DNA from 4 places in the Desulfofundulus sp. TPOSR genome. Region 2 is predicted to be linked to each of the others. Evidence: riboswitches for the same ligand, from Rfam matches in the RefSeq annotation. Region 2 holds a riboswitch; each other region holds the start of a gene.

Region 1 (7,079 bases), 310 kb from region 2:
TACGGCTGACCCCACGGATCTGTTATTCCGCCCCATCGGATACCCTTGTCGTTAAGCACAGTTGCGATGTTGCTTTCGTCCGGGTAAGAACCCTGACCTCCACTTACGTCTGCCGCCCACGCTTCGATTACGCTCCGCATGGAAGCCAGGTCGCCCATCGCCCGACTCACGCGCGCGTTATTCGTGTACCCCAGCAGCTTGGGCAACAGGACGGCGGCTAGGATGGCGATGATCGCCACGACCACCAGAAGTTCAATCAGAGTGAAACCACCCTGATTGCGTGAAACTTTACGGATCTTTTCTGCCAGGCTGAACATAGGTGAAAAACCACTCCTCTCGAAGATTCTCGGTATCTTCCCCGCGTCTCCGGACTTAGCATCTCTTCCCCCCTTCCTGCCGGAAAGACTGGGCGCAGGGAAAAACCCCTGAAAAACAAAAAAGCCGGGCGCCCCTGAAAAGGGTGCCCAGCGCCGTTTGACGCCGGAGCTACCGGCGCGGCTTCTCGTCGACGGGTTTCTTCTGCACTTGTCTTTCGTCACCGCCTCGGCCTTTTTCGCCGGGAGCAGGTGGACCACCAGCACCTCCCCGTCGGTGGTGGCCCTCACCTGCCTGTTCTCAATCAATTTTCTCTATTCCCTCCTCCCATCCAAAAAATTGGGTTCTCAAAAGAGAAATAGCCGGACACTTTTCCTGAAATGCCCGGCTTTTCGCTCCATTAACCTGACATATTAGTTAACCAACCCGACTACTTCGATTGCGAAAATTCTTGGTATCCTTGTTCGTTAAGCCAATTAGTATCGCCTTTCTCGGGCGAGGTGTGCTCGTTTACATAAACGTCATCGCCACCGCCCAAGGTCTTATCAGGTCCGTGAGATACAATAGCGTAACCGATGATGTTATTATTGTTGTCTGTTTTAACATAGTAAACATACGGCTGACCCCACGGATCCGCTATCCCACCATTGTCAGCACCCCACCGGATACCCTTGTCGTTAAGCACCACGCTAATCCTCTTGCTTTCATCCGGTGCACCGTCTCCATCCGGGTAAGAACCCTGACCTTCATTCGCCGCCCACGCTTCGATTACGCTCCGCATAGACGCCAGGTCGCCCATCGCCCGGCTCACGCGGGCATTGTTGGTGTAACCTAAGAGTTTGGGCAGTAATACTGCCGCCAGGATGGCGATGATCGCCACGACCACCAGAAGTTCAATTAAAGTAAATCCTCCCTGGTTGCGAGAAACTTTGCGGATTCTTTTCGCTAGCTTGAGCATGGTGAAAAACATACCTCCTTTGCGAGATTTGTCCTTAACCCTTCTCCCGCGCCCGCCGGATCGAAACCGCTTTCCTCCTTTCCCCGGGAAATTGGGTACAGGAAAAGGCCCTCAAAAAAATAAAAAGCCGGGTACCCCGGAAAAAGGAGCACCCGGCCCACGGAAAAACTAACTGACCACCGGATCTTTCGGCGATTTCGTTTGTCCCCGGGTTGTGGAAGCCCGTGACGGCATAACCCGGCTTTTCCGTCTGCCCCGGACGGCCAGACCATATGCGGGCAGAACGTAAACCTTCAGGCCCCGCAGAATTCCGGGTCCAGGCCGGCTTTCACCAGTTCTTCCAGAAGGGTGTCCAGCTTTCTCAGCAGACCCAGGGACCAGGCTTCGCAGTCAACATCGACGGCCCACATTTCGGACTCGACGGTGGCGTAGGTATTACTGAAGAGGCGGCGCACTGTCACTTTCGGAACAGCCCCGCCCGGCGCTCCCAGGGCGTCCGACTAGGCGTAGACTACAGCGTCCGGGGTGTAAGCCGATTTGACCATGCTGGCCGGAGAAGGGCGGGGAAAGAAAATCAGGTTAATGGCAAAATACCTAAAGGATACCAAATAACTGACAGTACCATAGATTTAAATTTTGGTGGCTTGTTTAAATTACTGAAACATCACCAATAGCTTTGGCACTATAATGAAAAAAGAGTTTATTTGGCTGATGGTTTTCTTTTTTTCTCATGATTTCTAAGTTTTTTCTTTCCTCAGACAACATATCTAAAAGTATCATAGACGCGAGTACTTTCACTAATTTGCGTTGACTTCCTTCTTCCATTAAAATACTTGTAACTGAACCTTTGTTTTCAAGAATTGCCATCATGCACGCCTCCTTATATACATCGTGGAACGAAAAATGAAACCCTTAGTGTGCCAAAAAGTTCATTCCCGGACAGTCGGTAACGAAGCTCTTCAAGTGGGCGTTTTCTGCTTCGATCTGCCTGTACAGGGCTTCGTATTGCTTTTTCCGATCATCGTGGACTTAAAAATAAAAAAGCCGGGCACCTCCGGAAAGGAGTGCCCGGCCCACGGAAAACTACCTGCCCACCGGCCTGACCACCGGAACCTTCGGCGCCGGTTTGGGTACCGGCACAGGATATTTCAACAGCTCAATTTTGGTGACCTTCAGAACCGGCCCGCGCATGTAGAAATTCGGTCCCCTGAAAACCTGGCCCGTCACCCGCACCAGCTTGCCCTCGTAAGCCTTGAAGTCGAACGGACCCGTCAGGATGTATGTCCGGTCGTACTGTACCGGAGGCTTCACTCCTGACCCGGGTAGAGGCGGCATGTACATCGGCCCGGGAACCACCAGTTCGTAGTGCGGCTTCTCGACGGTGGAATACACCACCTTCCCGACTGCGGTTACAGTTCCTTCGCCGGACGGCGGCACCTGACCGATAGACCCGGCAAACGCCGGTACCGCCAGGGCAACCACCGCGAAGGCGGCCAGCACCAGCAAAGCTACGACTTTGCGCATACCTGTTTTCCCCCCTTTCATCTTGGACTCAAAAAATAAAAAAAACCGGGCACCCCCGGAAAAAGGGCACCCAGCTACATGTTAGTGTTTATATTCAGCTTTTGGCTTAAAAGCAGGGCGGGATGATTGCCCGTTTTTCCCAGGCTTTTTCGCTTCTTTGTCTGCCCTGTATTTGTTGCCCGGGATCAGGTGCACTTCCAGCGCCTGCTTATCGGTGGTAGCCCTGACTTTAACCATCATCCCCTGCTTGATTTCTGTTGTCCCTTTCAGCGTTCCCTCCCCTTTGATAAGCGTCTGCGGGGTGATGGTGAAAGTTTCGGTAACATTGCCGTTTTTGCCGCCTTTCACTACAGTGAATGTGTCGCCGTAGACGGCGGTCACCACACCTGCAAATTCGATCTTGGACTTGTTGAGCTGGTTCTGTTCCCTGATTCTCTGGTGAACCAGCACCGCCAGTTCCTTAAGCTGTTCCAGGTTCAGCCCGTTAACCATTGTCACCAGGTCCGCTGGCAGGTTGTGGTATACGCTGTCAGTCACGGTTACCTGGTCTTGTGGTTGGGGCTGAACCTGTACCTGGGTCTCCTCCGCCAGTGCGGGGAAGGCCAGTGCCAATACCAGGCACAGTGTGAGGATAACGCACACGAGTTTCCTGTTCCGGATCGCTTTCAAGATCGCTGCCTCCTTTAACTTTGATTCTTTTCTGAAATGTTGTTTCCGCTTGACCCTTGCTTCCCCAGTAACCACCTCCTTATCTAAGACAGCCGGCCACCGGGGAAAATTTGCTTTCCTTTCCCCAGCAGCCGGGCTGCCGTAGCGGGTCAACCGCTTTAGGCCCCTTGGCTTTGCGCCCCCGGCTTTCGCCGGGTTTGCCTTTGGTGGGGATTCCTCCTAAGTTCATAGTACGGCATGTCTTCCTTTTTTGAGGGGGCTTCTGAAAGGTCCGGTTAAACCGGGATTTTCACCAATTAATCGTTTGCTTTTATCCGGAGGGATTGGGCACAGGAAAAAAGTCCCCCAAAAATAAAAAAGCCGGGCACCCTGGAAAAAGGAGCACCCGGCCCTCGAAAAGACTTACCTGCCGACCGGTTCAGTGCTGGCTATTTTGTCACGCTCACGGTCTGCGCTGCCGGATCCCAGCCCATCCTGTACCCGAACACTTCGGCTACATAGCGCGCGGGGAGGTAGGTACGGCCCCCGCGGACCAGCGGGGCTACGTCCATCTGCTTGGGCTGATCGTTGACATTTATGGCCTTATTCCCTACCACGAGCTTTACGGTTACGTTGTCTTTGACCAGTGTCACCGTTTGGGTCGCCCCGTCCCATTTGATTTCCGCGCCCAGGGCGTCTCCCAAATAACGGACGGGCACATAAGTCCGGCCGTTTTCGGTGAACGCCTCTGCGTCCATATCGAACACCCGGTCGCCAACACGATAGGTCTTCTGCCCGACCACAAACTTAACAGGTGGGACTACCATCTCATCGGACTGCCGTCCCTCTTCCTGCTTTTCCTCTTCCGGTTGCTGTTCCGGGGTTTCAGCTTCCTGCTGTTTCCGGTACTCCATGCGGAGCAGCCCGTCCTGGGTCGCCGCGAGCACCACCACGGAGTCCCCGACAGGGACACTCTCGATGTCGAGTATTTCGCCGTAAGCGTCAAATCCTACCCACCTGGCACAATCCCCGGGTTTATAGGATAATCTTCCTATCTCAATATTTTTCATTGATACTTTAAAAAGCTTACTCAATCTGCCATTTTTAAAATTTATCTTGGGTGGTCTAACCCACCTGTTCGCCCCCTGCTTACCCTATCATGTCTCCCGGGGTCAATGCCCTTACATTCCTTCGTTCAGCATAATGGGGGCGGGTGGGGCACCGTTACTCAGAAGCAGGGTCATGCCCTAACGGAGGTTTTTTCGGTTTCCCCCACCCAAGATTTTTGCCTCATGATGATTCCTTTACGCCGTCGGGCTTGTGGATATGTGGGCAACGCTTTAGCGTTGTCCAAGCGAGTGTGGACCCTGTGGACAGGCGGAAGATAAACCATGCCTAAACCTCCAGGCTCCTCTTAAGTGGCAGGAGGCCTCCCGCAAGTCCATACGAGCGGCATATCCACAAGCCTTCTAGGCCGCCAGTTGCTGCCGGCGGTAGCTACCCAAAACCTTCTCCGGGTCGTACAGGCGTTTTTCTTTAGCTAAGGTGAACATTACCCGGAGGAGTTTGCAGGCGATCACTACCAGGGCCTGCTTGCTTTTCAGCGGGTTTTGCGGCCGGGTCACCAGGTAACGGTAGAGCGCTTTAAACTGAGGGTTTTTGGCCACCAGGACCAGGGCAGCCTGGTAGAGGATGCTCCGCAACCCCGCCCGGCCCCGCTTGGAGATCTTTGTAACCCCTTTTTTGGAATCCCCGGATTGGTTGATAGTCAGGTTGTAACCGGCCAGTTTGCGGATCTGGCGCCAGTCTTCGTACCGGGTGAAATCCCCCACTTCCCCTAAGAAGCTGGCGGCAGTGACGACTCCGATCCCGGGGATGCTCAAAAGGTACTCGGCTAAGCCGGTTTTGGCCAGGGCCTTTTCCATGGCCGCTTCGGTTTGGAGCAATTGCTTTTGCCAGAAGAAGATTTCTTCCAGGCACTGGGTCAGGCGCAGACGGGCAGCATCTAAACCTTCCGGCACGCCGATGGATTCATTGGCGGCAGCCAGTAAAAGAACGGCCCGTTTTTGACCCACTTTCCCGCCGCTGGCTGCCTTAAGTTCAGCGGTCAGCTCTTCTGTCGTGAGCTGTTTTAGGTCGGCCGGGAAGGGCCGGTGGGTCAGGATGTACAGGGAGGCTTTCCCTAGAAGGTTCTTAAAAACCTGCGGATATTCGGGAAAGCGCTCGTCCAGGATCGCCACCAGGTTGTTCTGGGCGGCGTTTAGTTTGGCCTTTTGCTGGTGGCGGTTTTGGGTGTACCCCCGGAGTTCCGCCCAGATCCCTTTGGGTAGATAGCAGTGGAAAAAGCGTCCTTCCCAGGTTAAAGTGGCGATGATCAGGGCGTCTTTCCGGTCGTTTTTGGTGGGCGAGTTATCGTCGAGTTCTTTTTGCTTTTTGACGTGGTAAGGATTGACGATAACTACTGGGATGCCGGCATTGACCAGGTAGCTGGCCAGGGGTTTCCAGTAATGGCCGGAAGGCTCCATGGCCACGACGATGTTTTGCGCGCCGATTTGTTCTTTGACCCGGTGCATTCTACCCAGTAGACGGGAAAAGCCGTTTATGCTATTCTGAAAAGAGAAGGCGCTGCCCACTTCGATGCCTGTTGACCCGTCCAGCGTGCGGGCCCAGTGGGTCCTTTTGGCGATGTCGACGCCCACGATGAGGGTGTGGACGCTACGAATTTCTTTTAGGTTTTTGTTTCGTTTCGTCATTAACCTCGACCTCCGGTACTTTTGGTGTTTGCTCTAACCTTGTTGTACCAGGAGGTCTTTTTGTTGATCAACCCCTTTGATAAGGATTACAGGAATGCTCAGAAAATGAAATGGGGAGGATTTTTTATGACCAAAGCTGAAAAGCAAAAACTATGGGAAACCCGGGTTGCCGAATATCGTGCCAGCGGCCAGAGTGCTAAAGCATGGTGCGCCGCCCATAACGTAACCCCCCGGCAGCTATGGTACTGGCTCCGGAAGTTTAAGGAATCTTCCCCCGCCGGGTCAACACGGTGGCTGCCGGTTGAATTAAGCAAGCAATCACCTTCGGACCAGGGTGACTCCCTGCTGCTCAAAATAGGTCAGGCCTGCATCGAGGTAAAACCCGGTTTTGATCCAGCCTTGCTTTCTCAAGTAGTCCGGGTTCTGGTATCGTTATGCTGAACGAATTGGGTATCGACCGGGTTTACCTCGCCTGCGGCGCCACCGATTTGCGCAAGTCCATCGACGGGCTGGCCGTGCTGGTCAAAGAGGGGTTCGAACTGGACCCCTTCTCCTCCTGTCTTTTCGTCTTCTGTAATCGGCAGCGGGATAAAATTAAAATTCTCCACTGGGATCACAATGGGTTCTGGCTCTATTACCGCCGGCTGGAGAAGGGCAAATTCCCCTGGCCGGCGGATACCGGCTCGCCAACTTTGGCCATTAGCCGCCGGGAGTTGCGCTGGTTGCTCGATGGTCTCCCCTTAAAACAACCCCATGCCCATCCCGAGGTAAAAGCACGTACCATCTTGTAATGGCAGAAATATTTTCAGTTCCCGGTTGATTTTGGAGGGATTTTAACGCCATTCGTCGAATTACCAGGTCATGAATACTGCAAAGAATAT
Region 2 (7,079 bases):
AAACTGGGATTAACATCATCTTGCCCCTTATAATAAACTTCAAAGGGACTCAGTTCCGCCAGCTTGTCGGCGCTGGCCCCGGGGATTTCATGAATAGTTACGAAAATTCCCTGTCCGGGCCAGCACTCATAGTCGTACCTGCCTCCCCAGGCGGTCTTCTTGGTTAGGGGGAAATCCAGGTAAGGTCCCTGCCAGCGGGAATTAAGTCTATCTCGATATTCCTGCTCCGTCAAGCCCATAGCCGCGATTGTATCAGCCCTATAAGTAACAGTGTTCGGGTTTACTCCCAGGCCGGGATCCTGGTGCCAGGGGTCCGGGTCAGCCGGGAAGAAACCCACATCGGCATAAAAGGCCAGCACCGCCGACTTTAAGGCGGTCATATCCTGAATTGTTCTGGAAATTTTGGACTTCTCCACTGCTCTAAAAGCATTGGGGGCGATGATGGCGGCTAAAATGCCGATGATGGCGATGACCACCAGAAGCTCCACCAGGGTGAAGCCGCGCTGGTTGCGGCGCAGGCTCTTCAAATCAAACATCAATGGCTCACATCCTCTCCCGGAAAAAGAGGATCCGGTTTACTACCTCATCCCCGCCGAAACGGGGCACACAGTGATTTCCGGTCAGGAACGTGTCCTGCCGGTGCCCTCCGGCGCCGGCAGGACACGTGTAAAACGGACCTCGCGACATAGCTTCTTATTCATCTTTGGAAATCAGGATATAAACTGTATTCCCTTCACTAGGAACGTATACCACATCAGCACCAAGGTCACTTTTCAACTTAGCTGCCGCATCTTTGGGCGATGAACCTACACCTGGAACCTTGTCTAACTCAAGCCACCTAAAGTTTGTACCTGTTCCCCAAGTATGGTTATTTGGAATCTGCGTACCACTTGTAGCACTATTTTTATACGTATACGTCCCGCCCCACGGGTTCTTGCTCGGCCACCGTTCAAGGTAGGGGCCATTCCAGCCAAAATTAGAAGGTGGATTTTCCCATTCACTGGCATTCACTAAGCCCGGATCCTCACCCGCACTGTCCGAAGAAGGTGCCCAAAGTCCCGTATCCGTATACGCATTCAGCGCCGCCGCTTTAATTGCCTTGTAATCCGCCTCTGCCGCCGCCACCTTACCCTTTTCAATGGCCTTGAAGGCGTTGGGGGCGATGATGGCGGCCAGGATGCCGATGATGGCGATGACCACCAGAAGCTCCACCAGGGTGAAGCCGCGGTTGTTCCTGAGTTTTTTGCGCATAGTTTTTTCCTCCCCCAAAAGTAGTGTCTTAATAAAACAAGAAACAAGGGTTGTCAATTAAATAATTGACCTGGAAAAGGTGCCTAAACGGCCGGTTAGAGTATGTAAGAACACCTTTGAAACCACCGCCCTACTTCCCCAGCCCCTGCATCATGCTGGTGAACATGGGCAGGAGCACCGAAAGGACGATGAACCCCACTATGCCGCCCAGGAAGACAATCAGCACCGGCTCCAGCACGCTGGAGAGGCGGCCCACGGTGATGTTCACTTCCTGGTCGTAAAAGGCGCCGATGCGGACCAGCAGCGCGTCCAGGCTGCCGGTTTCTTCCCCCACGGCAATCATGCGGATGACCAGCGGGGGGAAGATGCCGCTTTCTTCCAGGGGGCCGGCCAGGCCCTGCCCCTCCCGCACGCTCTCCTGCGCCCTGGCCACGCCGGCCGCCACCACCTGGTTGCCGGCGGTTTTCTTCACCACTTCCAGGGCCTGGATGATGGGCACCCCGCCTTTGAGCATGGCGGCCAGGGTTCGGGCAAAGCGGGCAATGATGATTTTTTTCAGCACCGGCCCGAATACGGGCATTTTCAGGACCAGGCGGTCCCACATCTCCCGGCCCCGGGGTGAGGCCCGCAGGCGCTGGAAGCCGAAAGCCGCCGCCAGTGGAAACAGCGGGAGGATGTACCAGTAGCGCCCCACCAGGCGGCTGGCTCCCATCACCACCCGGGTGGGCAGGGGCAGGGGCACACCCAGGTTCTGGATGGTGTTGATGATGGGGGGCAGGACGAAGGTGAGCACGAAGGTAAGGATGACCACGGCAAAGCCCAGGACCATGGTGGGGTAGGTGAGGGCCGACTTCACCTTTTCCCTCACCTCGTGTTCCCTCTCAAAATGGCCGGCCAGGCTCTCCAGCACCTCGTCCAGCACGCCGCCCACTTCCCCGGCCTCCACCATGCTGATGAAGATCTCGGGGAAGACCGAGGGGTAGGCGCCGAAGGATTCGGCCAGGGAGTGTCCCTGCTCCAGGCGGGCGGTCACCCCGCGCACCACCTCTTTGAGCACCCGGCCCTCCACCTGCAGCTCCAGGATGCGCATGGCCCCCACCAGGGGTACGCCGGCGCTGACCAGGGTGGAAAGCTGGCGGCAGAAGAGGGCCAGCTCCCTCAGCCTGACCCCACGCCGGAATGAAGGCAGCCGCATAGTCAGGTTGACGCCCCCCCGCACGGCCCGGATCTGCACGGGGATGAGCCGCTGGCCCTGCAGTATCCTGGCCGCCTCCCTTGGTCCGCTGGCTTCCAGCCGGCCGGAAACCACCTTGCCGGTTAAGTCCCGGGCCCGATAGGCATAGACGGGCAAAGCTCCCCTCACCACCTCCCGGAAATAAAAATCCAGGCGACGCGCCTGGAAGTACGTGCCGGAAAGTTCGGCAGCCCGGCTGCCATGGCGGCCTTGCATGCCGCTTTAGGCCCGCGGCTTTGCGCCCCTGCCTTTCGGCAGGTTTGCCTTTTTTCGCTTTGCCGCACTCTTCCTGAAAACTATCTTAAACGGGAGCCGCCCTGCCAGTCAATAACCAGCTGGTTGTTTTAAATCATTTTTAACAAATTTTCGGCATCAGCCGCCCGGGCCAGGGCCTCTTCCCTGCCGATCACCCCTGTACGGACGAGGTTTCTTAAAGCCATATCCAGGGTCTGCATGCCGTACCTGGCCCCGGTCTGCAGGTGGGAGATAATCTGGTGGGTCTTCCCCTCCCGGATGAGGTTGCGGATGGCCGGCGTAGCCACCAGGATTTCCAGCGCCGCCACCCTGCCGGGACGGTCCCTGCGGGGCAGCAACTGCTGGGCAATCACTCCTTCCAGGGCGCCGGCCAGCTGCAGCCGGACCTGCTGCTGCTGGTGGGGCGGGAAAACGTCGATGATGCGGTCAATGGTCTGGGCTGCGCTGGTGGTGTGCAGGGTGGCCAGCACCAGGTGACCGGTTTCGGCGGCGGTGATGGCCGTGGCGATGGTCTCCAGGTCCCGCATCTCCCCCACCAGGATGACGTCGGGGTCTTCCCGCAGGGCCGCGCGCAGGGCGGCGGCAAAAGAAAGGGAGTCCCGGCCGATTTCCCGCTGGTTGACCAGGCTCTTCTTGTGCCGGTGGACGTACTCGATGGGGTCTTCCAGGGTGATGATGTGCAGGCGGCTCTCGCTGTTGATGAAGTCGATCATGGCCGCCAGGGTGGTGGACTTGCCGCTGCCCGTGGGCCCGGTAACCAGCACCAGGCCCCGGGGCCGCCTGGCCAGGTGGGCCACCACCTCGGGCAGGCCCAGTTCATCGAAGGTGGGGATGCGCTCCGGGATGAGGCGGATGGCCAGGGCCACCGTGCCGCGCTGCTTGAAGGCGTTCACGCGGAAGCGGCCCACTCCCGGGATGGCGTAAGACAGGTCGCTCTCGCCCACCTGCATGAACTGCTGGAACCGGTCCCCGGGGATCAGCTGGCGGGCCAGGGCCTCGGTATCCCCGGCGGTGAGGACGGGCAGATCATCCACCCCCGGCACGGCCCGGGCGCCCAGCTCGTCGGCCGCAAAAAGCTTCCCGTGAACCCGGAAGACGGGCGGACGGCCGACAGTAAGGTGGACGTCGGAAGCTTTCAGCTCGAAGGCCAGCTTTAAAAGTTCATCGGCATGCATTCCGCCGCAGCACCTTCCTTTTCCGTCACCACTCATTATAGGCCACGCGCATCACTTCCGCTATGGAGGTGATCCCCTGCCGGGCCTTGTCTATTCCATCTTCTTTCAGGGTGACCATTCCCTCGGCCACCGCCTTTTCTTTGATCACATCGGCAGAAGCTTTTTTATTTACCAGCTCCCTGATGGCCCGGGTCACAGGCAGCACCTCCTGGATGCTCGTCCGCCCCTGGTAACCGGTGTGGTTGCAGTGGTGGCAGCCGGCGGCCCGGTAAAGGGTCACCGGCTCACCGGGCGGCAGGCCCATGAAAATCCTCTCCGGCGCATCTTCCGGGAGCTGGTAGGGCTCCCGGCAGCGGGGACAGAGCAGGCGCACCAGGCGCTGGGAAACCACGCCCACCACCGAGGAGGCCACCAGGAAGGGCTCCACCCCCATATCGATGAGGCGGGTCAGGGCACCCGCGGCGTCGTTGGTGTGCAGACTGCTGAGCACCAGGTGGCCGGTGGTAGCCGCCCTCACCGCGATCTGGGCCGTCTCCCCGTCCCTTATTTCCCCCACCATGATGATGTCCGGGTCCTGGCGGAGGATGGAGCGCAGGCCGGCGGCAAAGGTAAGCCCGGCTTTCACGTTGATCTGGGTCTGGTTGATCCCCCGCAGGAGGTACTCCACCGGGTCCTCTATGGTCACAATATTGCGCTCCGGGGAATTCAACTGGGCCAGTACCGCGTACAGGGTGGTGGTCTTGCCGCTGCCGGTGGGCCCGGTGACCAGGATCATGCCGGAAGTGCGATGGATTACCTCTGTAAAACGCTCCAGGTTGTAGCGGTGGAATCCCAGCCGGTCAATGGGCAGGATCCGCCCGCTCTTAAGCAGCAAACGCAGGACCACCTTTTCCCCGTGGACCGTAGGCAGGGTGGATACCCTCACATCTATTTCCTGTTCTCCGTACTTAACCTGAAACCGGCCGTCCTGGGGGAGGCGCTTTTCGGCAATGTCCAGGCCGGCCAGGATTTTGATCCTGGTAGTAAGGTTGGAGCGGATATGCCGGGGCAGAGTAAGGGCTTCCCTCAATAACCCATCCACCCGGTAACGCACCAGCACCCGGTCCTCCTGTGGTTCAATATGAATGTCGCTGGCCTTTTCCGCCACCGCCTGGGCAATGATGGTGTTGACCAGGCGCACCACCGGTGCTTCCTCCGGGGGCACCTCATCCCCCGCCGCCAGGGTGAGGGTCTGGATTTCCCGCTCCTCCGGGGCGGCCGGCTGGCCGAAGGCCTGCTCCACAAAGGTAAGGCCGAATACCTTCTGGAGGACGGCGTCGATTTCCTCTTCCCGGGCCAGCACCGGTTCCACTTCCAGCCCGCTGGCCAGGCGGATGTCGTCCAGGGCAACCAGGTTCAGGGGGTCGGACATGGCCACGATCAGCCGCCGTCCCTCTTTTTTCACGGGCACCACCTTATGCCGGCGCAGGACGGCCTCGGGGAGAGATTTGATCAGCACGGGGTCGACTTTGTCCATCAGGGTAATCTGGGGAATGCCCAGCTGCATTTCCAGGGTATTCAGGATGTCCTGCTCCGTGACCAGGCCCAGGTTGATGAGAACCCGGCCCAGGCGCTCCCCGGTCTGCTTTTGCACCTCGAGCGCCTGGTTCAACTGCTCCCGGGTAATCAACCCGGTTTGCAGAAGGAGGTCCCCCAGGCGCTTTCTGGTGTAAACGGCGGCCATTTTCAACCACCCCACAGGTTCAGATACCAGGAAATAAGCTTATCCCCTGTCAACGCGGCCAGCATGGCCCCTGATGAAAGAAACGGGCCGAAGGGGATGGCCGTTTTAAGGGTTCTCCCCGTCCTGAGCGCCCATAAAACCCCCACAACCGCACCCAGCAAAAACGCCAGGAACAGGGCCACCAGGGTCTCCTGCCAGCCCAGGTACCATCCGATGGCAAAGGCCAGCTTCACGTCCCCACCGCCCATGCCGCCCCGCGAAAACAGGGCCACGATCAACAATATTCCGCCCCCCAGCACAGAGCCTATGAGGCCGTCTTTGAGAGCCTCCGCACCCTGGAGGGCGGCCAGAGGTATGCCGGCGGCCAGGGCAAACAGGGTGAGCCGGTCGGGGATGATGCGGTGGTCGAGGTCAATGAAGCTGGCCGCCACGAGGACGGAAAACAGGACCAGCAGGCCGGCAGTATGAACGTGCAGGCCGTGTTCCCGGGCAATCAGCAGGAAACCGGCCCCGGTCAAAAGCTCCACCAGGGGGTAGCGGGGGGAAATCGCCACGCTGCAACGACGGCACCGGCCCCGCAGGAAAAAATAGCTCACCACGGGAATTAAATCCAGAGGTCCCAGGCGTGCGCCGCAGGCCGGGCAGTGGGAGGGAGGCGCCAGCAGGGACATCCCCCGGGGCAGGCGGTAAATGCATACGTTTAAAAAGCTGCCGATACAAAGGCCGAGGAGGAAAGAAAAGAACCAGAACCAGGCCAGCGGCAAGTGACAATCTCTCCCTCAAAAATAGTCGTCGGTCGTCAGTCGTCGGGATAGTCGGAATCCGCTTTAGGCGAATTCCAGATTGAACTTGCTTGATCGATTTTCATGATTAACAGAAAGAACGAACGTTCCCATAGGGAACTCCTTAAAATTTTAAGGGGCGTCTACAAAAATTTCTTCCAATTCTATAGAAAAGCCCCCTAAAACACCAGATTCAACCCTTCCCGTTTCCTCAGCCCTGGCAACTTGAATGAACTTACCTTCCTTTCCGGTGTAAAGCTCAATGCTTTTCTCTATGGGATCTACTATCCAGTACTCTTTCACGCCACAGCGAGCATAAATCTTAAACTTTTCCCGCAGATCGTAGTAAGCTGTGGAGGGAGACAAAATCTCCACCACGAGATCAGGCGCACCATTAATCTTTTCTGCTTCAATGATAGCAAACCTATCTCTGGAAACGAAAGCAATATCTGGTTGATATACTGCCGTTTCCTGCAGGTAAACGTCCACGGGGGCAAAGTAAACCGCCCCCACTCCTTTTTCATCAACAAAATTAGCCATTTTTACACCCAGGCGCCGCAAAATGGCCTGGTGACGGGTGGATGGCGAAGGGGTCATTACCAGCTTCCCTCCAATGAGCTGATAAGGGGCTCCCTCGGGGAGAGCAGCATAGTCGGCAC
Region 3 (7,079 bases), on a different contig from region 2:
CGCCTGGTGGACGTGGAGCACATCGAGGACAGCCTTATCGGGAGCAACACCCGGGTGGTCCGGGCCGGCGGCCGCCGCCGGGCCCTGCGCCTTTTCGTGGGCGACGACGCGGAAGTGGTAATTTGAGAGCAGGAGGGGTTTTTTTATGGAGCTGATCGGCGGCGTGCAGGTAAAGAAGCTGCGCCTGATCCCCGACGAGCGGGGTTTTCTCATGGAGATGCTGCGCTCTGACTGGCCGGAGTTTGACAGGTTCGGGCAGGCCTACATCACTGCCTGCTACCCGGGAGTGATCAAGGCCTGGCACTACCACAAAATCCAGTGGGACCACTTTGTCTGCGTGGGGGGTATGGCCAAAGTGGTGCTCTACGACCCGCGGGAGGGCAGCCCCACAAAAGGGATGATCAATGTGTTCCACCTGGGCTACCTCAACCCCTGCCTTTTGAAGATCCCACCGGGGGTTTATCACGGTTTTACCGCCGAAGGCAACCAGACGGCCTTAATCGTCAACTTCCCCACGGAGCTGTACAACTACGAACAGCCCGACGAATACCGCCTGCCCTATAACGACCCCTCCATTCCCTATTCCTGGGAGGTGCGGCATGGTTAGGCGGGTGCTGGTCACCGGCGCCGCCGGCATGCTGGGCCGGGCGGTGACCGCGGAGTTCGGGCGGCGCGGGGAAGAAGTGCTGTTCTTTTCCCGCCGGGAACTGGACATCACCGACTTCGCAGCGGTGCGGTCCGCCCTGTGGCGGCTGCGGCCCCGGGTGGTGGTCAACTGCGCCGCCTTTACTGACGTGGATGGTGCTGAAACCAGCCGCGAGCGGGCCTTCCTGGTCAACGGCCTGGGACCCCGGAACCTGGCCCTGGCCTGCCGGGAAATGGATGCTGTACTGGTGCATGTGAGCACCGACTACATTTTTGACGGCCAAAAGGGTGAACCCTACGGCGTATATGACCCCCCGAATCCCCTGAACGTCTACGGTAAAAGCAAGCTCTGGGGCGAGCGGGCGGTGGCGGAGGCCGGCTGCCGCTGCTTCATCGTGCGCACCAGCTGGCTCTTTGGCCCCGGGGGCAGGAACTTCGTGGAGACCATGCTCCGGATCGGCCGGGAAAGGGGCGCCGCCCGGGTGGTCAGCGACCAGCGGGGCTGCCCCACCTACACGGTGGATCTGGCCCGGGCCATTGCCGACCTGGTGGAAAGCGGCCGGTACGGCACCTACCACGTCACCAACAGCGGCAGCACCACCTGGTACGAATTTGCGGCGGCAATATTCAAACTGGCCGGCCTGGAGGTGGAACTGGCCCCCTGCTCCACGGCGGAGTTTCCCCGCCCGGCCAGAAGACCGCTCTATTCGGTGCTGGACCCGTTTCCCTTGAAGGAAACCACCGGCTACCTGCTCCCGCCGTGGGCAGACGCCCTGGAAAGGTACCTGTCGGAAAGACAAAAAATAACTTAAAAGGAGCAATGTGATCAATGAAACTGCTGGTTACCGGCGGAGCCGGATTCATCGGCTCCAACTTCATCCGCTATATCCTGCAGGCCCGCCCCGGGGTTACGGTCATCAACCTGGATAAGCTCACCTATGCGGGCAACCTGGAAAACCTGGCCGATCTTGCGGACCACCCCCGCCATGCGTTCATCCACGGTGACATCTGTAACCGCCGCCTGGTGGGGGAGATTTTTTCCCGCGGCGTGGACGCGGTGATCAACTTTGCCGCCGAGTCCCACGTGGACCGCAGCATTATGGACGCCTCGCCCTTCATCGAGACCAACGTGCGGGGCACCCAGGTGCTTCTGGACGCGGCCGCGGAATACTGGAAGGAGAGGTTTGGCGGGCGGGCGGTTGCCGGGTCTGAAAGGCCCGTGATCTTCGTCCAGGTCTCCACCGACGAGGTTTACGGCTCCCTGGGGCCAAAGGGGCGCTTTACGGAGGAGAGCCCTTTAAAGCCTTCCAGCCCCTACTCTGCCAGCAAGGCCGCCGCCGACCTTCTGGCCCTGGCCTATCACCACACCCACGGCCTGCCGGTGGTTATCACCCGCTGTTCCAATAACTACGGTCCCTACCAGTTTCCGGAAAAGCTCATCCCCCTCATGATCACCAGCGCCCTGGAGGATAAACCCCTGCCCGTGTACGGCGACGGCTTGAACGTGCGGGACTGGCTGCACGTGGAGGACCACTGCCGGGCGCTGGAGCTGGTTCTCTTCCGGGGGAGGCCCGGGGAGATCTACAACATCGGCGGCCATGGGGAGCGCACCAACCTGGAAGTGGTGCGGGTAATCTTGAAACTTCTGGGTAAGCCGGAAAGCCTTATTCGTTTTGTCAAAGACCGGCCCGGCCACGACCGCCGCTATGCCATCGACCCCTCGAAGATCACCCGGGAGCTGGGCTGGCGGCCCCGGCACACCTTCGAGGAGGGGCTGGCGGCAACAGTAGAGTGGTACAAACAAAACCGCTCCTGGTGGGAGCGGATAAAGTCCGGTGCTTACCGGGAGTATTATCAGAAGATGTACGGGGCAATAAATGCTTGAAGCAATTTTTCTCTGCGGGTATACCCGGCGCCTAATACCATTGCCAGGGCTGCGGAGGTAATTATCGCCCGCACGGCCCGGGATTGGCACCGGCGCCACCCGAGGGGTATGGGGATGGGGAGTCATCGAGGTTCAGCTGGGTGAATACCTGGAAGAAGACTACATCGTGCGCTTCGACGAGAAAGAAGGTGCAAAACATTAACAGGGATGGCTGTATACGGTGCGGCACCTGCTGCCTGAAGGGCGGGCCGGTCCTCCACCACGAGGACAAAGGCATACTGCTGGCCGGGCATGTGGGATACCAGCACCTGGTAACCATCAGGAAGGGTGAACCGGCCTATGACCCTGTCCTTGACACCGTTAGGCCGGTGGAACGGGAACTGGTCAAGATGCGCGGGAAGGAGAAAGAATGGTCCTGCTGCTTTTTTGATGAAAAAAGCTCATCGTGCACCATTTACGAGCACCGCCCGCTGGAATGCCGGCTGTTGAAGTGCTGGGATACCTCGGCACTGGAAGGCCTGGTTGGCAAAAACACCATCGTACGTGCCGATATTATCAATTCCCGGGACCCGATTACAAAGGTGATTGAGATGCATGAGCAGGAATGTCCCTACCAGGAGGTTGAAGAGTTGCTCTCCAGCCTTTCCCGGGGAACGGATAAATCGAAAACCCTGGCCAGACTGAATGAGCTTGTCCGGAAAGACCTGGCCATACGTTTTTTCGCCATAAAGGAATTGGGATTGCGGGAGGAGTTTGAACTTTTTATTTTCGGCCGCCCTTTATTTAAGGTGCTGAGTTCCCGGGGGATACCGGTTCGTTTGGCCTGAAACTTGATTTTCATCGCCCGGGCCGAGAAATTGGGAAGCAGGGCAGATGATGCTGTAGTTATATGTAGAATCAAGAAGGAAAGTTAACGGTAATGTTGAAATACCTCTTGAAAAAATATTGAAATACCTCCTGAAAATTCGCAACTTTCCGGAGGGCAAACCCGGCGAAAGCCGGGGACGCAAAGCCACAGGTCTAAAGTTCCCCGCGGGGAACCATGACGGCTGGGTTGCAAAGGGAGAAAGGAAGCCGCAGGGAAGCATAAAATTTTTCTCCCTGCGGCTTTTCATTTTCTAAAGAAATTTTTAGAATAAATTACGCTGAGGTGCTTCCATGAAATCCACATTTATCCATGCTGCCCGGGCGTTGATGAAATTACAGGAGGTCCGGTTTAAGGTAGCTTCCAATCATTCCTGGCGCGTGGCGGCCTATGCCGCTGCGCTCGCGAAGAAACTGGGTATGCCTGAAAAGGAACAGAATTGTATATACCTGGCCGGGTTACTCCACGACATAGGGAAGCTGGGCATATCCAGTTCTATCCTGCATAAGCCGGGTAAACTGACTGCCGCGGAGTGGGAGGAAATAAAAAAGCACCCTGTTTATAGTTATGAAATCATTTCGGCCATACCGGGGATGAAAGCCATCAGCCTTATGGTCCTTTACCATCATGAAAGATATGACGGTTGCGGGTATCCGGAAGGATTGGGGGGTGAGGCCATTCCCCTGGGGGCGCGAATTCTGGCCGTGGCTGATAGTTTTGATGCCATGACTTCGGATCGGGTTTACCGGCCCAGGATGTCTATAAAAATGGCCACAGAAGAGCTCTACCGCTGTGCTGGTACTCAATTCGACCCGCAGCTGGTGGAAGTGTTTTGCTGCCGGGTTGTGCCTGAGGGGATAAATCCTGAACTCTACCGGATCACTGGCAATGTTCCTGGAGGTGTGAAGCACTTGCGAAATAACTAACCGGGAAACCAGGCCTTATGTTCATACTGGAGCGGTAGCTTTTAGCTGAAATGGAGGGGGCTGTTGTGAGCGAAATCATCGAAAAACGGATCGGACACTATGAAACTTTGCTGAGGGAAATGTGGACAGCGTCGTCCAAGTACCTTGGTACGTTTTCCATGAATCTGCTGGTGGAAAGGGTCGTGTGGGAGGTCTCGCTGGAATACAAGGAGATAGAACTCCTGCAGTACGATCAAAATGGGATATCGTGCGCGAAGATGGCGGCCAGGTTGGAGGAAAACCCGGACCTGCCGGTCGAAGACATGTTTATGAAGTTTATCACCAGGTATGTGGAAATCCTGGCCAGGCTTCTCGGCCATGAAAGAGCGGAAGAGATTAGAAAGAAGCTGGACGAGGAGTTTGCCGGGGATCTTTCTGCTTCCAGGGGGGAATGAGAGATGGAGAGGTTGATAACGGGCATAAAAAATCTCGATTATATTCTCGGCGGCGGCATACCCGCTTATTCACTGAACATCATTTCTGGTTCTCCGGGCAGTGGAAAGACGATATTCGTCCAGAACATCATATTTAACAATGCCAGGAACGGCCTCAAGAGCCTGTACCTGACCACTATATCGGAATCACAGCTGAAGATGGTGAGGCATCTACAAGGTTTTGAGTTCTTCTCGGATGACCTGCTGGGAGACAGGGTTATTTACGGGGATCTGGGGGCCGTCCTGCGCAGTCAGGGCGCGAGCGAGGGCCTGGATTACCTGACTCGAATGATCAAAGAACATTTGCCAAACATAGTTGTAATCGATAGTGTCAAGGTTATAAGGGACCTCTTCCCGGACGAGAAAACCTTCAGGGCCTTTGTTTTTGAGCTGGCTGCCGTTCTATCGATATGGGAGATCACTGCGTTTCTCGTCGGCGAGTACGAAGAACAGGAGTTGACGCGCCTGAGCGAGTTTGCCATCGCCGATGGGATTTTTCACCTTTACGGGCAGGAGGAAAAGCGGTTTCAAAAAAGGTACATGCGCGTCCTGAAGATGAGGGGGACCAGTTTTCAGCATGGGGAACATTTGTTTCAAATTGGTCCTGTGGGGATAGAAGTGTACCCAAGGATGAGACCGGAGGGTGAAGAACTCCGGTACGATGTCAAGCTGGGGCGAAAGGAATTCGGGATCTGTGGACTGGACGAAATGTTGTACGGTGGGTTGCTGGAAGGGACTATCACCCTCATTTCCGGTGCCACAGGTACGGGCAAGACGATGTTTGCCCTTAAGTTCTTGCTGGAAGGGGCTGAGAAAGGCGAAAAGGGGGTATTCCTTTCTTTTGAAGAGCCTGTAGACCAACTTCAGAATACTGCCCGCTATCTGGGCTGGGAGATAGATAAATATCTGGCAGAGGGCCAGCTGGAGATCAAGTTTATTTCCCCCGTAGAACTGGACGTGGATAAACACGCTTTCGAGATACTGGACATGATTGGGGAAAAAAAGGTGGAAAGGTTTGTCATCGACAGCATCTCCTCTTTTGAAAGCAGCGTTACCGATATGCAAAAGTACAGGGATTATCTCTGGGCGATAGGACAACAACTCAGGAGGCGGCACGTAACCACTATTTTTACGGTGCTCAACGAAGACCTCTTTTCGCCCCTGGTGGTATCCAGAGCGCAATTATCCCTGATCACCGATAATATAATCATACTGCGATACGTGGAGGATAATTCCAGCATCAGAAAAGTTCTTGGAATCCTAAAAACCCGTGGAAGCAACCACGACAACTCCCTGAGGGAGTACGAGATCTCTCCAGAGGGGATAAACGTTCTCGGCAGGTTGGCCAAAGCAGACATGCTAAAATGAGGTGTTACTTAGTGCACACGAACCTTTTACTCAGCGTCCCGGTAAGGTACTGGCAGGATTTTCAAGATACGCTGGCCAGGGCCACGAACGCGAACATCTACATCTTTGACGCGAACGGCGCCCCTTTTTCCCGGTTCAGTTTACCGGCTGAATTATGCCAGGAGGTGAATAAAGGGAGGGAGCTCCATAACGAAAAGTGCATCGATTTTTATAAGCTTGCCTGCGGTTCGTTAGAAGAGGAAGACACGATTACCTGTCCTTATGGACTTAAGCTCTGCGCGTACCGTCTGGGCAGCTATGCCCAGAGGATAGGTTATCTCATGGTTGCCCCTTCCAGACACACGACCCTGGTGGAACGCGAGGAAGAGATTGCTTTCATCACGAAAGCACACAATGTTTACCGGACGATCAACGAGGTTTTCAGCGCCATTTTAGAAAAGAACCTGTTAGGGTTGCGTAGACTGGAGTTGAACAGCATCTACGAGATCAGCCGCCTCATGACCTCGATCGTTGAGCTGGACAGGGTTCTGGAACTTATAACTAATTCGTTGATCATAATTTATCAAGCCGACTTGTGCTTTGTCGGCCTCAGGGAAGGTGATAAAATCAGGGTGGCCCAGGGCAAAGGCGTTAACGGCAGCCAGTTGATCGGGAAGGAATGGCCCCTGGTCCACCCGTTGATTGAGCGGATTTTTTCAAAAGTTGAGCCGTCTTCTTTGAGTATTGAGGAGCTTAAGGTTTTACCGGGCTTTACCGGTACAGAGGTTGCTCCCGGAACTGAAATCATGGTTTATCCCCTCTGGACCGCCCTGGGAATTGTCGGGTTGCTGGGTATAGCGGCCCCTGTTTCCCTGGGTGACAGCGGCAGTAAAAACCTGCAGATATATATAAACTTCGCCGCGGTAGCCCTGGCCAAT
Region 4 (7,079 bases), on a different contig from region 2:
TCTATGTCAATCATCAAAAGGGTTACTTCGTATCCATATTCTTTGGAGCGACCCAATTCCTTTTCTAATACCTGGGTGAAAAATCTAAAATTATACAATCCCGTCAGCTCGTCATAAATGGCCAAATTAAAAAGCTGTTTTCTCAACTCTCTATTTTCCTGGATCAGCATACTTTCGTTATAAGAAATTAAAAGCATGACAACAACCACAACAAAATGTCTCGCCGGGTGAGCTTCATAATGGAACAAGCAGATATAACCAAATGCTGCCACGCTGACCCAGACGTAGCAAAGGGCGGCTTTTCGCCCATAACGCAACAGGTACTGGAACAAAGGCAATATCAACATGGCACTGTAATTGTTCAATATATCATGTTCAATGTTGGCGGCCAAGACAAAGAAGAGCACATCGCCTACCATAAAAAAGTATGTCCACCAATTTGGATTTTCACCGGCGTGACGTCCTTGAAAAGGGAACCATAAAGCCGCGTAAATAAACCAGGCGATCCAGAAGAAAACCCATTCAACTTGGCGGGAACAAAATAAAAAATAGCCGAGCCCGGTTAAGAAAACAGTTATAATTCTCCATTTCCCTATTTTTAAATTGGTCGGGTCGAAGGTCTTCTCACCGGTTAGTTGAAGGAGGTTGCTCATGCCCATAGTGGCTTCTCCCTTAAAACTGCTAAATACACATTTCAACACGGTTCTGCTTTATTCCTTTTCTTTTTAGGTATTACCAGAATATGTAAATGCTTACGGGAAAATGGGCTGGCAGCACCAAGGTGGTAGCCGGGCGTACCTTTTATAATTTTATCCTGGCGGCAACTACTACTTTAGAGATGATAAGCGGATGGCTTTTGGGGCATAATAAAAAGGCGACACAACCTGCATCAATTTCGGCCAGAAAGCAAAAGCCGGACACCACCTTAAAAAGGCGCCCGGCTTATTATCATGCTCTCTTTCTGGCCCTGTTTTTACTGTTCCACGCAGCCGCACAAGATTCGCTGCAGAACTTCCGATCCGGCTTTTCGGCGAAAAACCCTACGCCGCAGTTAAGACATCTGAACTGCTTCCAACGCTTTTGTTTTTCCGGCGGAACGAAACTGCCGTACAGGTATTCCCGGAAAGAATGGATGAAGGCGCCCACGTCCACCGGCCCGTAGTTACTGGCCTGGACGAGGCACCGCAAGAAGAGCCCAGCCAACCGCCGCTCGCGCTCGGTCAGGACAGATTCCACAGATACCACCCACCTTTTCAACAAAAAAGTGGCAGCCTGAGCTACCGCTACAACAAAAAACAATCCTGCGGCATGGCAATTGTTGCCTCCTCCCATAATTAAACAAACAGGAAAAGGTTGACTAACCTGGTTCATAAGGAAGAGTCAATTCACTCACCGCTGTCTTGCTCCCCAGGGAAGAGGGGAGGTCGGCCATAGACGGCACGGAAATGGGCCAGGGCCACCCGCCAATCATCGTCAGTAACCTTATCTGCTCCGGCCTCCTGGAAAAGAATTCTGAGGGCCTCAACAACCCGGTTTTCCTGTAACAAACGGTCATACGCCTCCAAAGCGTCAAATACTCGTCTCCAGTTTATCCTTTTTCCCTCCCCGAATATATTTAACTCCCTATTCCCTAAACCACCAGTTCATCGGCCAGCTTTTTTAGTTGCCCGGCCACTGCAGTAAGCTCATTTATCGACGCATTAATTTCCTGGGACGAAGCAGCCTGCTGTTGTGCTGCACTTGACACCTGTTCAATTGAGTTTGTCAGATCTATAATTGATTGCTGTACGTCATGCAAAGTCTGCATGATTTCTTTAACGGACCGCTGGGTATCCTGGGATAGTTTGCGTATTTCCCCGGCCACCACATTGAAACCCCGCCCGGCATCGCCCACCCGGGCCGCTTCGATGGCCGCGTTCAACCCCAGCAGGTGGGTTTGCTCGGCAATTTCCTCGATGAGGTTGACAATGCCGTCGGTTTTCTTGATTTCATCCCTGATCTTCTGCGCGCTGCTGTTCAGGTTTTCCGTTGTTGCCGCCACTTCTTCCGAGGTGGCGGAAAGGCTGGAGGTAGCCATGGCAATCTGGTTGATCTGGCCGTCATTTCTTGCGACATTGCAATCAGATTCTCCTGGCGGGTGATGGGGGTGGTTATGCCAATGCGGTGGTAAGACAAGAAGGAACAAACAGGGAGGGAGATAAGGGAGGGGAACGTAATAAGGGGAGATTTAATATTAATGCATTGTCTGTTAAATATAACAGCACCCGGGGTATTTTACAGGGATTACGAACATATGTATTTAATACCAGAGCTTGTCCAGTCATAACAAAACCTCCATGCCAAGAAATCCTTTGAGGACGCCAATATGAATGAAAAATTTAGTTCGGCCCGTCAAGCCAAAAATAAAAAGCTACAGGGAGAAAAACGCACTTGCCCTGTAGCTATCTTTCTCCCTTGCAACCCAGCCGTCATGGTTACCTCAATGGGTAACTTTAGACCTGTGGCTTTGCGTCCCCGGCTTTTGCCGGGTTTGCCCACCGGGATTTGACATTGATTCTACATTATTTTACCTTCGCTTTTATTGAATCATCATAATTCGTCCCTGTCAAGTGAAATTGATGTCGAGCCGTGTCAAGATCCAGCAGGTATCTCCACAAAAATTTTTCCCATTTTGAGACCTCACCGCTCAAAATATCAGCAAAAACCGCTGCTCTTTTTTCCCGGCCTTCGCGTTGGAGAACTTGCCTACTTCCTGGGGCGAGGTTTCTTTCTTTTTGGGGGTCGCTCTCCTTCTGGCACCACTGAAATTTACACGGCCTTGAAAAAGGTGATGGAAACTAAACACGCCTGATTGAGTCTCAGGCGTGTACATAACTGTGCTGATTATCCTCTCGTTAAAGCACATGGCTTGCTTTAGGCGATAATAATGGCGATGCCCAGAATAAAGGCCAGAACAGCCAGGATAAACAGTACGGGGCAAGCTACGATGCAATTGAAGATGGCCATAATACCGATGAGGACCAGAGCGAGAGCTGCAATAAGGGCTCCTACAACTACCCCAGTAATTCTACAGGGTAAAGCGCCAGGACAAAAGATAGCCATACCGAATTCCTCCTCGTATGAATTCATGAGAATGCACCCGGGCGCAGATTCCAATTACATAATATGAACCGCCAGGAAGTGATGTTACAACATTGTAAATATTATCCTTGAACCAAATAACCCCTTATTAACGGCACACCGGGAACACGACGCAAGCCGGGAGGAAATGAGGGCTTTCCTTCAGGCGTTTGCTGCATTCTTTCCTTACAAAAAGCATGCCCAGGCTTCCTCAACCGGGGGGAGTACGGCTCATAACTTGTTAGCCAGCACAGTAGAAAAAGTGCTTTTAACCTGTTGCCAGGCAGGGGTTTGGAGCTGAAAGAAGAATTATTTGACCAGTAACTCCTGGCAGGTGACAACGGACAAAATGCGCGATATCAGAGAGGAAACACATATCCCTATAGGACAGTTGGCTTTAATTCAATTGCTGGTGCTGGTGCCGTCCTACTGCCTGCCGGCCGTCCTCCCCCTGGTGGAAAAACAATGGGGGATCAGCCATGCCGAAGCCGGGATGATGGTTGCCGCCTTCCAGGCCGGATACGTGGCGGCCGCCCTGGTGGTCCTCCCCCTGACAGACCGCATTGACGCCCGTTATGTCTTTGCCGGCGGGGCCATTTTATCGGCCGTTACCCATTTCCTCTTTCCCCTGCTCGCCCAGGGAGCCCTGGCGGGAACCCTGCTACGGGCCTTGACCGGTGCGGGCCTGGGAGGGATCTACATGCCCGGGATCAAAGTCATTTCCCTGGCCCCCAGCTCCCGCGGCCGGGCAGTGGGCTTTTACGTTTCCTCCTACCTGGTGGGCACCTCCCTTTCCTTCGCCCTCACCGGGGCCCTTACCGCTTTTTTAACCTGGCAGGAGGCCTACCTGGTTCTGGCAGGGGTAAGCTTTGGGGCCATTGCCCTTTCTTTCTGGCTGTGGCGCCAACCCGCAGCCGCCTTTTTGCCCTACAAGAGACGCGAAAAAACACCGGAAACCAATGCCGAAATAGCTGGAGAGACCGGTCCTGTATCGAAAAACAGTTCTCCCGGACCGGCAAAGGGACTGCCGCAGGCCGGAAAGGCCCGGCACAACCTGGCCATGGCCCTGATCATCCTGGGCTATACCGGCCACATGTGGGAGATGTACGGCCTGCGCTCCTGGCTGGCCCCTTTTCTAACTGCCGTGTTCCAGGATCGTTACGCCCAGCCCACCTCTTTGGCGGCCACCCTCACCGCCCTTTCGGTAATGTTGGGGGCACCTTCCACCCTGTTGGCGGGATGGTTGTCGGACCGCCTGGGGCGTACCCGCACCGCCCTGGCCATCATGCTCACCAGCGCCGCCTGTTCCATTACCTTCGGATGGCTGCTGGCGGCGCCAGTGTGGCTTTTATCGCTGGTAGGCCTGGTTTACAGCTTCACCGTTACGGCCGATTCACCCATATTTTCCGTAGGGCTGGCGGAAATCGCCCCCCGGGAAAAACTGGGCCGCATCATGGCCTGGCAGACCTTTGTGGGTTATATTGCCGCCACCGTGTCCCCCGCGGTTTTTGGGCTGATTCTTGACGTTTGTCCCGGCCCGCTGGGCTGGATCCTCGCCTTTTCCAGCCTTGGTGCCGGAGTGCTGGCTGGAGCGGTGCTAATGTTTTACTTTTCCTATTTCAATAAAAAATGGTTAAAGGTCTTTTCAACATAGACGTTATGAACACCTGCTTTGTTCCCAAAGGGCAGCAAATTTGTTTTTCATTTTTCCGCAGTAATGACTAGGAAACGAGGGTAACCCCATGTCCGTGATAAATCTTAAGGCCGGTGAGACCCTGGTCATCAAAGCCTCCCGCGTCTGGCGCGGGACGCCGGAGCCGCCCCGGGAAGCGCTTGTTTATTTACAAGACGGCAAAGTAGCGGCCTTTTCAACCGGCGATCAAACGGGCGGATACAAGCGCAATGACCCTGTTAAGGAGCCGATGAACGTCCTTGAGCTTCCTGGCTGCACCGTTATCCCCGGCCTGATCGACTGCCACGTCCACCTGGCTCTGGACGGCAGGGATTTTTCGAGGGCGCGGCAGCAATGGACCGCCCGGGGGGAATTGCTTGAGCGGGTGAAGGCGGACTTAACAAACACCCTTGAACGGGGCATTGTAGCCGTACGGGACGGGGGAGATCGGGCGGGTATCGGCCTTGAGGTAAAACAACTGGTTATAACCGGCAGGTTGGCCGGGCCTCTGGTACTGGCCTGCGGGCATGCACTGCACCGGCAGGGGAAATACGGTTCTTTCCTGGGACCGGGCTTAACCCCGGCAGAACTGGAAAAGGCGGTGGATTCCCTGGCCCGGCAGGGAGTGGACCATCTCAAGGTTCTGGTATCGGGAATAGTAAGCTTTTCCCAATACGGGCGGGTGGACGCACCCCAGTTCACCCGGGATGAACTGCAACGAATAGTCTACCGCGCCCGCAGCCGGGGGCTGAGAATCATGGCCCACGCCAGCGGGGACGATGCCGTTCGCCTGGCCGTGGAAGCCGGGGTGGATTCCATAGAGCACGGCTATTTCATCAGCGAAGAATCCCTGCACCGTATGGCCGCCCGGGGTATTGCCTGGGTGCCCACGGTAATCCCGGTGGCCGGCCAGGTAAGGGGAAAATGGCGGGTACAATATACGGCCCGGGAAGTTGAGGTCATCACCCGCACCTGGCGGCGCCAGGTGAAAATGATCAAAAAAGCCCTGGAAATGGGCGTTACCCTGGGGGTGGGCACCGACGCCGGGGCCACCGGTGTATGCCACGGACAGGGCTTCCTGGAGGAACTGCTGCTTTACCGGAAAGCCGGCCTTTCCCCGGCGGATATTCTTCTGGCCGCCACCCGCAACGGCGCGGCCATCCTGGGACTGGAGCACCTGCTGGGCCGCATTGAACCGGGGCGGCCCGCCTTCCTGGTGGCCGTGGAAGGCAACCCCTGGGAGGATATCAGCACCCTGGCCAAGGTAAAATATGTATTCCGGCCCGCTGATTTCCCCGGGAAAAAGTTGCCGGAAAAATACAATTCTCTGCAACCTGAAAGGTGTTTCATGCGTCTTACATAATAACAATGCATCCACATATGTATGATAGGAGGAATTGTTATGGCCCGTATTGGTATAATTACCTGTTCCAACTGCACCCAGGAGTTAAATTGTGCTTCGGTTGTATGCCTGGCAGACTTGCGCAAGCGAAAGGGTTTTTTTCAAAAATACCCCGCCGGAGAGCCACTGGAACTCGTAGGTATAATTAACTGCGCCGGTTGCCCCACCCTGGGTGCCACGGAAAAAATTTTAAGGAAGGTCCGATCCCTGGCCGAGTTCAGGGTGGATGCCATTCACCTTTCATACTGCATGACCGCACTCTGCCCCTTTAAGAACAGGTACATGGAAGTAATCAAGGAAGCCTATCCCGGTCTTGAGGTAGTGGAAGGTACGCACACGCCGCGGGACTTCAAGGTTTTCCAGGGGGAAGTAAAAGAGCTGCTATGCGCTACACGGGTTGATATGACCGACTTAATTAAGAGCAGGCCGGGGAAGTAGTAGATGTTAAGCCCAAGGGCACTTGTTACCACAGGAATTTCTCCGAGCGCAGGCTGCGTTTTAGCCAACCCCCTGAAGGAGTTATCTACTTTGCTTGAAGCAGATGAAACTCGATGCCAGCAGGCTCGGTTATACGCTCGGATGCATCAAGGATTTCAATTCCAACCGGGTTTCCATCTTCATCATAATCAATAATTACCCCAGGCTTTTCATCTCCAGTAAAGCATGCCTGCTAAATATGAATTTGACCGGCATTTAAAAGCCCCTGTAATATTGAAACGTATAATAATTGCGTCAATTAAGTGCTATGGTTCTATTGAGCAATCGGCTTACTTGGAGTGAACCCGCAACAGTACCCAACATATAAAAAAAACAGACACCAAAATTAATGATACAACTTTCCGGGTGTCTGTTATTGTTCCCTGGTGGAGGCGGGGGGATTCGAAC

The links. Region 2 has a riboswitch for cyclic di-GMP ahead of G7K71_RS12585 (type II secretion system F family protein). Riboswitches for the same ligand answer to the same signal wherever they lie in the genome.
Region 1: it holds a riboswitch for cyclic di-GMP, as region 2 does, so the genes downstream of both, G7K71_RS14295 (hypothetical protein) here and G7K71_RS12585 (type II secretion system F family protein) in region 2, are expected to answer to the same signal.
Region 3: it holds a riboswitch for cyclic di-GMP, as region 2 does, so the genes downstream of both, G7K71_RS03120 (HD-GYP domain-containing protein) here and G7K71_RS12585 (type II secretion system F family protein) in region 2, are expected to answer to the same signal.
Region 4: it holds a riboswitch for cyclic di-GMP, as region 2 does, so the genes downstream of both, G7K71_RS19650 (methyl-accepting chemotaxis protein) here and G7K71_RS12585 (type II secretion system F family protein) in region 2, are expected to answer to the same signal.

The regions. Positions count from the first base shown of each region.
Region 1 covers NZ_JAAOEF010000003.1:672,124-679,202, reverse strand. Annotated here, with positions in the region: gene G7K71_RS19110 (type II secretion system protein) at 1-623, opposite strand, end outside; gene G7K71_RS14315 (type II secretion system protein) at 746-1,285, opposite strand; gene G7K71_RS14310 (hypothetical protein) at 1,567-1,734, opposite strand; gene G7K71_RS14305 (hypothetical protein) at 1,922-2,143, opposite strand; gene G7K71_RS14300 (hypothetical protein) at 2,357-2,797, opposite strand; gene G7K71_RS14295 (hypothetical protein) at 2,879-3,466, opposite strand; cyclic di-GMP riboswitch class I at 3,590-3,678, opposite strand; gene G7K71_RS14290 (copper amine oxidase N-terminal domain-containing protein) at 3,895-4,539, opposite strand; gene G7K71_RS14285 (IS110 family transposase) at 4,915-6,198, opposite strand; gene tnpA (IS66 family insertion sequence element accessory protein TnpA) at 6,325-6,639, shown strand; gene tnpB (IS66 family insertion sequence element accessory protein TnpB) at 6,633-6,989, shown strand; gene tnpC (IS66 family transposase) at 7,060-7,079, shown strand, end outside.
Region 2 covers NZ_JAAOEF010000003.1:357,510-364,588, reverse strand. Annotated here, with positions in the region: gene G7K71_RS12595 (prepilin-type N-terminal cleavage/methylation domain-containing protein) at 1-536, opposite strand, end outside; gene G7K71_RS12590 (prepilin-type N-terminal cleavage/methylation domain-containing protein) at 694-1,251, opposite strand; gene G7K71_RS12585 (type II secretion system F family protein) at 1,382-2,701, opposite strand; cyclic di-GMP riboswitch class I at 2,669-2,760, opposite strand; gene G7K71_RS12580 (type IV pilus twitching motility protein PilT) at 2,830-3,915, opposite strand; gene G7K71_RS12575 (GspE/PulE family protein) at 3,941-5,638, opposite strand; gene G7K71_RS12570 (A24 family peptidase) at 5,641-6,402, opposite strand; gene G7K71_RS12565 (Uma2 family endonuclease) at 6,553-7,079, opposite strand, start outside.
Region 3 covers NZ_JAAOEF010000001.1:595,610-602,688, reverse strand. Annotated here, with positions in the region: gene G7K71_RS03145 (glucose-1-phosphate thymidylyltransferase) at 1-126, shown strand, start outside; gene G7K71_RS03140 (dTDP-4-dehydrorhamnose 3,5-epimerase family protein) at 146-607, shown strand; gene rfbD (dTDP-4-dehydrorhamnose reductase) at 600-1,457, shown strand; gene rfbB (dTDP-glucose 4,6-dehydratase) at 1,475-2,530, shown strand; gene G7K71_RS03125 (YkgJ family cysteine cluster protein) at 2,719-3,357, shown strand; cyclic di-GMP riboswitch class I at 3,502-3,592, shown strand; gene G7K71_RS03120 (HD-GYP domain-containing protein) at 3,689-4,321, shown strand; gene G7K71_RS03115 (hypothetical protein) at 4,387-4,755, shown strand; gene G7K71_RS03110 (ATPase domain-containing protein) at 4,759-6,162, shown strand; partial or broken gene G7K71_RS03105 (diguanylate cyclase) at 6,159-7,079, shown strand, end outside.
Region 4 covers NZ_JAAOEF010000004.1:440,278-447,356, forward strand. Annotated here, with positions in the region: gene G7K71_RS17870 (GGDEF domain-containing protein) at 1-659, opposite strand, end outside; gene G7K71_RS17875 (hypothetical protein) at 949-1,236, opposite strand; gene G7K71_RS17880 (hypothetical protein) at 1,386-1,547, opposite strand; gene G7K71_RS19650 (methyl-accepting chemotaxis protein) at 1,631-2,077, opposite strand; cyclic di-GMP riboswitch class I at 2,453-2,545, opposite strand; gene G7K71_RS17890 (hypothetical protein) at 2,914-3,102, opposite strand; gene G7K71_RS17895 (MFS transporter) at 3,470-4,774, shown strand; gene G7K71_RS17900 (amidohydrolase family protein) at 4,863-6,155, shown strand; gene G7K71_RS17905 (CGGC domain-containing protein) at 6,195-6,632, shown strand; partial or broken gene G7K71_RS20310 (DUF2283 domain-containing protein) at 6,718-6,837, opposite strand; RNA gene ssrA (transfer-messenger RNA) at 7,056-7,079, opposite strand, start outside.